2 regions of the Ruminiclostridium josui JCM 17888 genome follow, and region 1 is predicted to be linked to the other one. Evidence: riboswitches for the same ligand, from Rfam matches in the RefSeq annotation. Region 1 holds a riboswitch; the other holds the start of a gene.
The links. Region 1 has a riboswitch for cyclic di-AMP ahead of K412_RS0101455 (C40 family peptidase). Riboswitches for the same ligand answer to the same signal wherever they lie in the genome.

Region 1 (5,130 bases):
CAATTAGGTCTTGGACTGCCATTGAACGTGCAGATGTATGTCTTATTATGATTGATGCCGAAGACGGTGTAACTGAACAGGATACAAAGATTGCAGGTTATGCACATCAGCAGGGAAAAGCATCAATTATAGTTATAAATAAATGGGATTTGATTGAAAAGCAGACAGGCACACTTGAGGAATACAGAAAAGTAGTACATGAGAAACTTGGATTTATGACATATGCACCGGTTCTATTTATATCTGCTAAAACCGGACAAAGGGTTAATAAAATTTATGAGCTTATCAAATTTGTTGCCGACCAGGCATCCTTCCGTATTTCTACAGGAATGTTGAATGATCTTGTAAATGAAGCAGTTGCAATGGTTCAGCCTCCTTCAGACAAGGGTAAGAGACTGAAAATATACTATATGACTCAGTCTGGTATAAAGCCACCGTCATTTGTTGTATTTGTCAATGATTTGGAATTGTTCCATTATTCCTATGAGCGATATTTGGAAAATCAGCTGAGGAAGAATTTCGGATTTGAAGGAACTCCTATAAGATTTATCCATAGGCAACGTGAAAAAGAAGATTAGTCTTAGCATTGCAGACAGATTGGAATTATATCTTTTTAATGATTTTTAGCCGTTAGGCTTATGGAGGGAAAGATGGGTCTTTTTTTAATAAAGATTTTATTGGTTATAATTATAGGATATCTCCTTGGAAGCTTGAACACTTCCATTGTTGTGGGAAAAATTTACGGAACTGATATACGTAAGCATGGCAGTGGTAATGCTGGAATGACAAATACATTGAGGACACTTGGGAAAACTGCAGCTGTTCTTGTAATAATCGGAGATATTATTAAAGGAGTTTTATCATATATTATTGGTAACTTGATTATTACTTCTATACCTGATGATTCAATTAAATTGTATATTTCAGGGATGGGTGGTATGGTTGGTGGTATTGCTGCTATAGCAGGTCATAACTGGCCAATATACTTCGGGTTTAAAGGCGGAAAGGGTATTCTCACTTCATTTTCAGTAGTAATGATGATGGATTGGAAACTTGGCCTTATTCTTTTGGGTTTGTTTGTTATAATAGTAGCTATTACCAGATATGTATCACTGGGATCAATATTGGCATGTGTAGCTTTTCCAATAGCTGCTGCTATAAAAGGTAACGGTTTGGTTTTTATTATTTTTGCGGCAATACTGTCAATATTAGCGATTGCCCGTCATAATGGGAATATTAAGAGACTTTTGAATGGAACAGAATCAAAAATCGGTGAAAAGAAAAAAGTTTGAATATAACTTTATTGATATAGGGAGGCAAACATGAATAGAAATATAGCAATTGTTGGTGCGGGAAGCATGGGTACAGCAATGGCAGTATTGTTATCTAAGAACGGTAACAAGGTTAGATTGTGGTCACCTATGGTAGAAGAAATAGAAATGTTAAAGAAAAACAGGGAACATATTACACGATTGCCTGGAGTTAAAGTTCCTGAAAGTGTTGAATTTACCAATGATATTAAAGAGGCATGCAAAGAGGCAGAAGTAGTTGTGCTGGCTGTTCCGTCACAGACTACAAGGCAGAACTGTAAAACTCTTGCTGGCATTATATCAAAGGATACTATTGTTGTTACCTGCTCTAAGGGAATTGAAAATGAAACTTGTAAGTTGCTTGCAGAAATAATGAAAGAAGAACTGCCTAATAACAACGTGGCAGTATTATCAGGACCAAGCCATGCAGAAGAAATAGGAAGGGATATACCTACTACTGTAGTAGCTGCTTGTGAAAAAATAGAAATTGCTGAGTTCCTTCAGGATTTGTTTATGACTCCGAATTTCAGAGTTTACACAAATACCGATGTAGTAGGGGTTGAACTGGGAGGAGCACTTAAAAATATTATTGCATTATGTGCTGGAATATCAGATGGCCTGGGATATGGTGACAATACAAAAGCCGCTCTTATGACAAGAGGAATTGCAGAAATATCCAGATTGGGTGTAGCCATGGGAGGGCATGCTGACACTTTTTCGGGCCTTACGGGAGTAGGCGACTTGATAGTTACATGTACGAGTATGCATAGCAGAAATAGAAGAGCCGGTATTTTGATTGGGCAGGGAAAGAGCGTACAGGAGGCATTGGATGAAGTAAATATGGTAGTGGAGGGTGTAGCAACTACAAAGCCTGCATATGAGCTGGCCAAAAAACTTGGTGTTTCAATGCCTATAACTGAACAAGCATATAAAATACTTTTTGAAGGTAAAGACCCCAGAAGTGCTGTAGGAGCATTAATGACAAGAGATAAAAAAACAGAAATGTAATGTTGATGATAGGGCTGCCATCCAATTCTTATTGGAAGACAGCCCTTTTTAGCTAAGAAAAAAACTGCTCAAAAAGAGCAGCCACAAAATTATACTATAACTCGTTTTGCTTTCATGAAATTGTTTGCATAATACCCGGAAGTCATATCAGAAATTATAACTTTTCGTGTAGAGCTTCCTGATGCCGCATGGATAAATTGTCCGTTGCCAATGTATATCCCTACATGGCTAATACTGTTGTGACCTCCATCTGTGTCAAAGAAAACTAAATCACCTGCACTCAGGTCTTGACTTGAAACACTACTGCCTTGGGTTGCCTGCTTGGAAGCTACCCTTTCTAATGAAATATCAAAGTGCTTAAAAACATACTGTACAAATCCTGAGCAATCAAAGCCCTTAGGAGTTGTACCTCCATAAACATACTCTGTACCCAATAAAGTTTTTGCAAAATTCACAATCTGCTCTGATTGGTCAGCAGAATTTTCAGACTGCTTGTCTGATGTTTTGGCATCAGAAATTTTGGAAAGAACAACATATTGACTGAAAGCCCAACCTGTTTTACCATCTGATGTTTTTACTTTTAACCAATCACCAGAACTTTCAAGAATACTGAGCTTGTCCCCTCGGGTCATACTTCCTAAGACCTTTGAAGTTGTTCCGGGTTCACTTCGGAGATTTAGAACAGATGCGGAAACTGTTCCAGTCTGAATTTCATCAGCAAAAGATGAAAATGCAAACAATCCCAGGCACAACACAATGGTTGCTGCACCGGAAATCATTCTCTTTAGTTGTAACATTTTAGCCTCCTATTTATGGCTTCCGAAGTTAGCTGTCGGGTTCGGGTAATAGGACGCCCTACGAAAAAGACAAATATGATTATATGTATGTACACTTACTAATTATCTTTTTCAGATTAGCCCCAAAATTGGTTCCTCCGTACCTCATTTAATGAGGATTCAGCCTTTATATAAAAAAATTATATCGTGGAATGTTTGTTAATGTCAATTCCCGTCTTGTGAAAATAGGTTGTCGTGATTTACATCAGTCGTCCCAACGTTTTCAGTATATAAACACATTTTTCAATAAATTTATTTTTTTGTAATAATAACTGTTTTCGGACATATATTTAATATTGAAAAAGACAATATACATAGTCCGTAACGGGACGTGTAACAATATAGGGGAGGGTTCTAAAGGTGGATAAATTCAACATATACCAGCAAATAGCTGAAAGAACTCAAGGGGATATTTACATAGGAATTGTGGGACCTGTAAGAACGGGAAAATCAACTTTTATTAAAAGGTTCATGGAATTGTTGGTTATCCCAAATATAGAGAACACATATCAAAAAGAGAGGGCAATAGATGAACTTCCGCAAAGTGCATCCGGAAGAACTATAATGACCACTGAACCTAAATTTATCCCCAATGAAGCAGTAGAAGTTGTTATTGACGAAAATGTGCAGATTAAAGTAAGAATGATTGACTGTGTGGGTTACATGGTAAAAGGTGCAATGGGACATTTGGAGAATGATGCACCGAGAATGGTTTCAACACCGTGGTTTGATCGTCAGATACCTTTTGAGGAAGCAGCTGAGCTTGGTACTAAGAAAGTAATCAATGAACATTCAACCATAGGTATTGTAATCACAACAGACGGCTCAATTTCTGAAATTCCAAGAGAGGATTATGTTGAAGCTGAAAGAAGAGTAATAACAGAGCTAAAGGCTATTAATAAACCTTTTGTAGTGATTATTAATTCAACAAATCCCAGGGATTCAGAGACACTGAAATTGCGTGACGAGTTGGAGCAAAAGTACGGTGTAACCGTAATTGCAATGGATTGTCTGCAGATGAGAATTGATGATGTTGATACGATTATGGAAAAGGTTCTGCACGAGTTCCCTATCTGTGAAATAGGTATAAATATACCGAGATGGGTGGAAGCTTTGGATGATTCTCATTGGCTAAAAGCAGATATTATTGACTCAATCAGGAATACTTTTAAAGCAGCTACGAAAATACGTGCAATAAAGGACGCTCTGCCTTCTTTTGAACAATATGAATTTGTCAAAAGGGCTGCTATAGATAAGGTAAGTCTAGGAGAAGGCACTGTATTAATCGATTTATCGGCTGCTGATGGACTTTTGTATAAGATTTTAAGTGAAGAGTCAGGAATAGAAATAGAGGGTGAGCATAAACTTATAAGTCTTATAAAAGATCTTGCAAGAATAAAGAAGGAATATGACAGAGTAGAATATGCCTTACATGAAGTTAAGGTTAAGGGGTATGGTATGGTCTCACCGCATATGGAAGAACTCACGTTGGAAGAACCTGAGATTATCAAGCAGGGTAACAAGTTTGGGGTAAAACTTAGAGCAAGTGCTCCTTCAATACATATTGTTAGGTACAAACAGAAGTGTAATCTTAACAAGAGGAGGTACAGGAACAACAAAACCGCGTGATTTTAAATTTAATGTTCAAATTCTTATAGGGGTTTCATAAGCATACAGCCTGCAAAAAAGAGTCTTTGCAGGCTGTAATTTTGTGCGCGAATAAATGTAGCTTGACTTAATCAATTTCAGATTGTAGCATGGTTTTAAATACACTTAATTATAAAAAAGTAACAAAATAGATTAAATGCAAAAAAAATAAAATTGATATACAGTAGCAAAAGGATTAGAATACAGCTTAATGATGAAGAAGTAGAAAGAAATATGTATAATTTAGGACAAATTATGGCATGGTTATAAAAAATTATACGATGCATAAGCAAATAAATGTAGCATTTGGCACTTAATTTTAATATTAT
Region 2 (5,130 bases), 210 kb from region 1:
AGAAATATTATTGGAGAAATCACCAGGTATAGTAATCATTGCGTAATACTTTTTGCTCTCTATACCGTCTTTTGCATCGGATTCCGACGTTATAACCCAATTAAGATTTTTATCGGTTTTTAGTTTGTCAGTAATTTCTTTTCCCAGATTTCTGTTTTCACCGCCGATAGTTGCTCCGTTATCCTGATTTACCACGGCTACAGGAAGTTTGTCAAGTTTGCTGTATGGATCCCAAAAAGCATCAAGATAGAAGAAACTGTAGACCAATGGAATTAGTATAACTGCGATGATCACGGCAAATTTCTTGTACTTTTTTAATGTTTGCATCATTTTTACCTCCTTGTTTCTCTGGATAGATGTTTGTTTTATTTTTACTTCACCACCTCGAATGTTGTAATTTTAAATAATTTGAAATTCAAAGCATTTCGACAAAAAAACTACTTACTTTTAAAAGAAAAAATATCATCAAAGTGTGAATTAAGTGATGAAAGTATATTAATCAGTGCTTTTCTGTCGTCTTCACTAAGGATACCGTATATTTTTTCAGCAAGTATATTCCTAATTGTAGTGATTGATTTAAAAACATCCTTCCCGGTTTCAGAAAGAGAAATAAAAACTCGTCTTCTGTCTTCATTATCACGCCTTCTTATGACATAACCTTTTTTTATAAGTCTGTCAACAGTTACAGTTGGAGTTCCAAAGGTTACCCCTAGAGTATTGGCAATCTCGGACATTTTCTTATCTTCTTCACCGTGGCCTATAACAACTATTGTATTGATTTCAATAACAGTAAGATCATCAAGTGTTTTGCTAAAAAATTTCTTACTTTCAAGTTTATTGTACTTATCAAAAAGTTTCCTAAATAGTTCATCCACAATAAGTAAACTATTTTCTGTTTCTGGGTTCATGATTCACATTCCTCACTTAATTTGAATTTCAAACTATTTTATTTTAATATACTACTGAAAGTTTAAAAAGTAAACTGTTTTTTGCAAAAAAATCAACGAATGTGAACTTACAAATTTTAGGATATGTATTTACTAGAATACAAAATAATGGTAAAATAATTATGTATTTTACCAAAGAAAAGAAGTGGGGTTACATAATGCAAACAAACATTTATACACTTAACAAAGAAGTCGAGTGTCTTAAGCAGCAGCTCTATGATTTGTTGGACAACGAACCATGGGCAGAACACGACATTCTTAGGATTAGTGAAAGATTAGATGACTTAATTTTGCAATTTTACAGTTTAAATTAGTAACTACGATTAATTTCCATACATTCATGAATTACACACTCAATTGATGATCTTCTTTCAGATTGTATATGCTTAAGGTTACTTTGGATATAACTGATTTTAAGCTCAGAATTGCTCTTGAAATCAGTTATATCTATCAAATTTTTTTTAAACACTTCCAATAACAATTTAAGAGTTATGAATGAACATTCAAATAGTTGCGGGTTAAATGTCTTACTCATTTTTTAATCCTCTCTGTCTTTTGTAAAATGTTTATGTGCTTATATAATTAAAATATAGTTATTTGTAACAGATGTCAAATATTTCCTATTTTAAATTGGTCTTTATGCTGAATTGTTTGGTATAATTCAATATACAGTACCTTTTGCTTAGTAAGGATATGGTAATATGCTAAAGATAGATATATTGTGTGATGATTTGCGTATAAAAAATATTAAATATGAAAGTATTGAAAATATATATTCAATATACAAAAATACAGATAGTTTCAAATATGCAACGGGAGTTAATAATTTTATAAGCTTTGATGTATTTTCCAGTCAGCTTTTTAAGTTTATATCTCAAAATAATGTGTTCTTTTTAGATATTTTCCTTGAAAAGAAGGATTCTTTATGTAGCAGCAAATCTATAGGTCTGGTTAAAGGTGCTTTAAATGTAGAGGAAAATATACTTTGGATAAATTCAATAGCTATTGATTTGCCCTACCAATCTAAAGGTTATGGTAAAAAAGTTGTTAGTACTCTGGAGAATTATTTTAAGAATTCATACAATGTAAATACTATTTGCCTTTCGGTAAGCAAAAATAATATGTCTGGTGTAAAATTTTGGGAGAAATGTGGTTATTCCGAATATGAATTTGACTCAACTTATGATTTACACAAAATAACTGATCATGCCCTGATCATGTGGAAGAAAGTGTAAAAAATCATTAATATTACAAAAATATTACCAAAAAATTGCTGTAATATTACTGAAAGTTTGACAAACTGTAATAAATTAAATATAATAATAACGAAATTAACAAGCTGAATCCTCGAAAGAGGTACGGAGGAACCAAGATTTGGGGTTAATCCATTCTTTATTTTATTGAATGGTAGGGAGGTCCTATTGCCCGAGCCCGTCAGCTAACTTCGGAAGCGCTACTATAGGAGGGGCCAATGACAGGTAAGATTACCAAGGTACTTGTCGGTTGTATTTTTGCCTTTTCGCTTGTGTTGGTATGTTCTGCTGCTATGGCTGCTTCGCAGTCAGCCCAGATTAGCGGTACTAACGTCAATGTAAGAAAAGAGCCCAATACTTCTGCAAGTATCATCACTAAACTTTCTAATAAGAGAGTTTCAGTGCTTGATAAGTCTAGCGGTTGGTACAAGATTTCTTTTGATGGAAAGACTGGTTGGGTAATTGATGACTACATAAAAGTTGTAACCACAAAAGGAAGTATTAATGCTAATGGTGTCAATTTCAGAGAAAGTGCCAGTACAAGTAGTAAAGTAATTAGTTCTCTAAAAAAAGGAACAGAAGTACAAATACTGGATACACTTACTGGATGGCACAAGGTTAAAGTAGGTTCAAAGGTTGGATACGTTTCAAAAGAATTTGTTTCTTCAGCAGCGAATTCAACAAAAACTTCCCGTTCTACGGAAGCTGCAACTATTGTCAGCGATGAGGATGATTCTCTAGTTGGCAGGATAATTGCATATGCAAAAAAGTTTATTGGTGTAAAGTATGTTTATGGTGGGAAGAGCCCAAGCGGCTTTGATTGCTCTGGCTATGTTGGCTACGTATACAAGAATTTTGGTATTAGCCTTAACAGTTCAGCATCAAGTATGTACTCAAATGGTACAAAAGTTTCTAAGACAGCTTTAAGAGCTGGTGATTTATTGTTCTTTGATGCTTCTTCCAGAAAATCGACTGGCGATATAGACCATGTAGGTATTTACTTAGGTAATAACCAATTTATTCATGCATCAACTTCCAATGGAAAAGTGCTTATTCAGAGTTTATCTGAATATCGGGGAACTTTTATTGGTGCAAAAAGAGTGATTTAAATCTTATCATAGACCACAAAAACGTCTTTTATAAGACGTTTTTGTGGTCTATATCAACTTTTAATTCTTAACGTTTCTTTTTATTTTTAAAAATTTCTAATTACTAATTCTATATAATTTAATATGGAGGTTGTATTGAATATCAAAAGACCGCTCTGTCTATTTACTGTGTCCTTTACTTTGGGGATACTTCTCGTTAGCAGTATCGGATTGAACCCATTTCTTTTAATTTCTTCAATCATGCTGTTATCTATAATCTGTTTTTTTAAAAAACTTGGCAATTTAAAAAACGTAATTTTTATCTCCCTTTCTTTTTTTATTATGGGTGGAATGCTTTTCTATAATGCAGAATATCGATATACCGGAAGCTTTAATTCATATTATGATAATCCCATAGAAGTAAGAGGTTTTATTGATAGCGAAGTACAGAATTCGGAAGATGGAAAGTCAAATTTTATTTTGCAAACGGAATCCGTAATTTATAAAAATAAGACATTCAAGGTAAAAAATAAGATAATGGTTTATGTAAACAATTTTAATATAAAAATTGGATACAGAACGAAAATTGGCTTTACGGGAGTTGTTGAAAAACCAAAGCCTGCAACCAATCCTGGAGGTTTTGACTATAGAAGGTATCTGGCATCTATAGGAATTTCAGGACGAATATATTTACAGGGTACATCAGATATTCAGGTTACTGGTCAAAAGGGCGGAGGCTACTTACATAGAATAGGATATGCAATAAAAAATAAAGTTCTAGACATAATCAGTTATTCTCTGGATAAAAACCAAGCAGGACTGTTGGAGGGTATGCTCATCGGGTATAAGGACGGCTTGGATGAAAATGCCTTTACAGCATTCAGTAAAGCCGGACTTACTCACATCATGGTAGCGTCAGGAATGAATGTAGCATTTATAATTCTTCCATTTACTTTTATTTTTAAAAAGCTGAGATTAAGCAGTTTTAAAGCAAACATAATTACTATTTTTGTACTTGTATTATTTGTATTTGTGACGGGTTTTTCAGCTTCGGTAGTCAGGGCGGTTATTATGGGAATAATTATATTGGCAGGCAGAATTATAATGCGGGAACCGGAAATATATACAAGTATTTCAGCCTCGGCACTTATTTTACTGATAATTAATCCATATACACTATTTGATATAGGATTTCAGCTTTCATTTGGTGCAACACTATCACTTGTTATGTTCTATCCCCAGATTAAATCCTTTACAGAGTGTAAATACATTCCAAATATAATTTCAGATACTCTTGCAGCAACAATTGCAGCCCAGTTAGGAGTTATACCAATTACATTATATTATTTTAACAACTTTTCAACATTTTCTATTATTTCTAACATTCTAGTTGTGCCCTTGGTTGAATTTGTAACAATAATAGGCTTTATTATGGTTTTCGCAGGTTTACTTAATATATATCTTGCGGTTATTATCGGATATATTAACAACACATTTCTATCCTTCATATTATTTGTCACTGAAGTTACTTCTAAAATACCATTTGCGTTGTTAAAATTGCCTACACCATCACTGGGAATGGTTCTATTTTACTATTTGCTTATAATTTACATATTTAAAGCCAGGAATTATTTTAAAGCCAAAAAATACACAAAACACCTTAAAATAGCAATAATTATGCTGATAATTATTTTATTCGGAGGTAGAGCATTATTACCTAAACCCCTTGAAATAACATTTTTAGATGTTGGTCAAGGTGACAGCACATATATAAGAACAGCTCATGGTAAAAAAATATTAATTGATGGAGGAGGGCGTGAAGCAAACTCGAAATCTAAGTTT

Region 2: another riboswitch for cyclic di-AMP. It lies ahead of K412_RS0100425 (C40 family peptidase); the one in region 1 lies ahead of K412_RS0101455 (C40 family peptidase).

Annotation. Positions count from the first base shown of each region.
Region 1 is NZ_JAGE01000001.1:300,952-306,081, reverse strand. Features, by position in the region: gene der (ribosome biogenesis GTPase Der) at 1-578, shown strand, start outside; gene plsY (glycerol-3-phosphate 1-O-acyltransferase PlsY) at 651-1,292, shown strand; gene K412_RS0101460 (NAD(P)H-dependent glycerol-3-phosphate dehydrogenase) at 1,323-2,318, shown strand; gene K412_RS0101455 (C40 family peptidase) at 2,408-3,115, opposite strand; cyclic di-AMP (ydaO/yuaA leader) riboswitch at 3,118-3,290, opposite strand; gene spoIVA (stage IV sporulation protein A) at 3,515-4,783, shown strand.
Region 2 is NZ_JAGE01000001.1:87,614-92,743, reverse strand. Features, by position in the region: gene K412_RS0100450 (YhgE/Pip domain-containing protein) at 1-330, opposite strand, end outside; gene K412_RS0100445 (MarR family winged helix-turn-helix transcriptional regulator) at 438-908, opposite strand; gene K412_RS0100440 (aspartyl-phosphate phosphatase Spo0E family protein) at 1,106-1,261, shown strand; gene K412_RS0100435 (hypothetical protein) at 1,258-1,482, opposite strand; gene K412_RS0100430 (GNAT family N-acetyltransferase) at 1,649-2,182, shown strand; cyclic di-AMP (ydaO/yuaA leader) riboswitch at 2,275-2,414, shown strand; gene K412_RS0100425 (C40 family peptidase) at 2,419-3,309, shown strand; gene K412_RS0100420 (DNA internalization-related competence protein ComEC/Rec2) at 3,445-5,130, shown strand, end outside.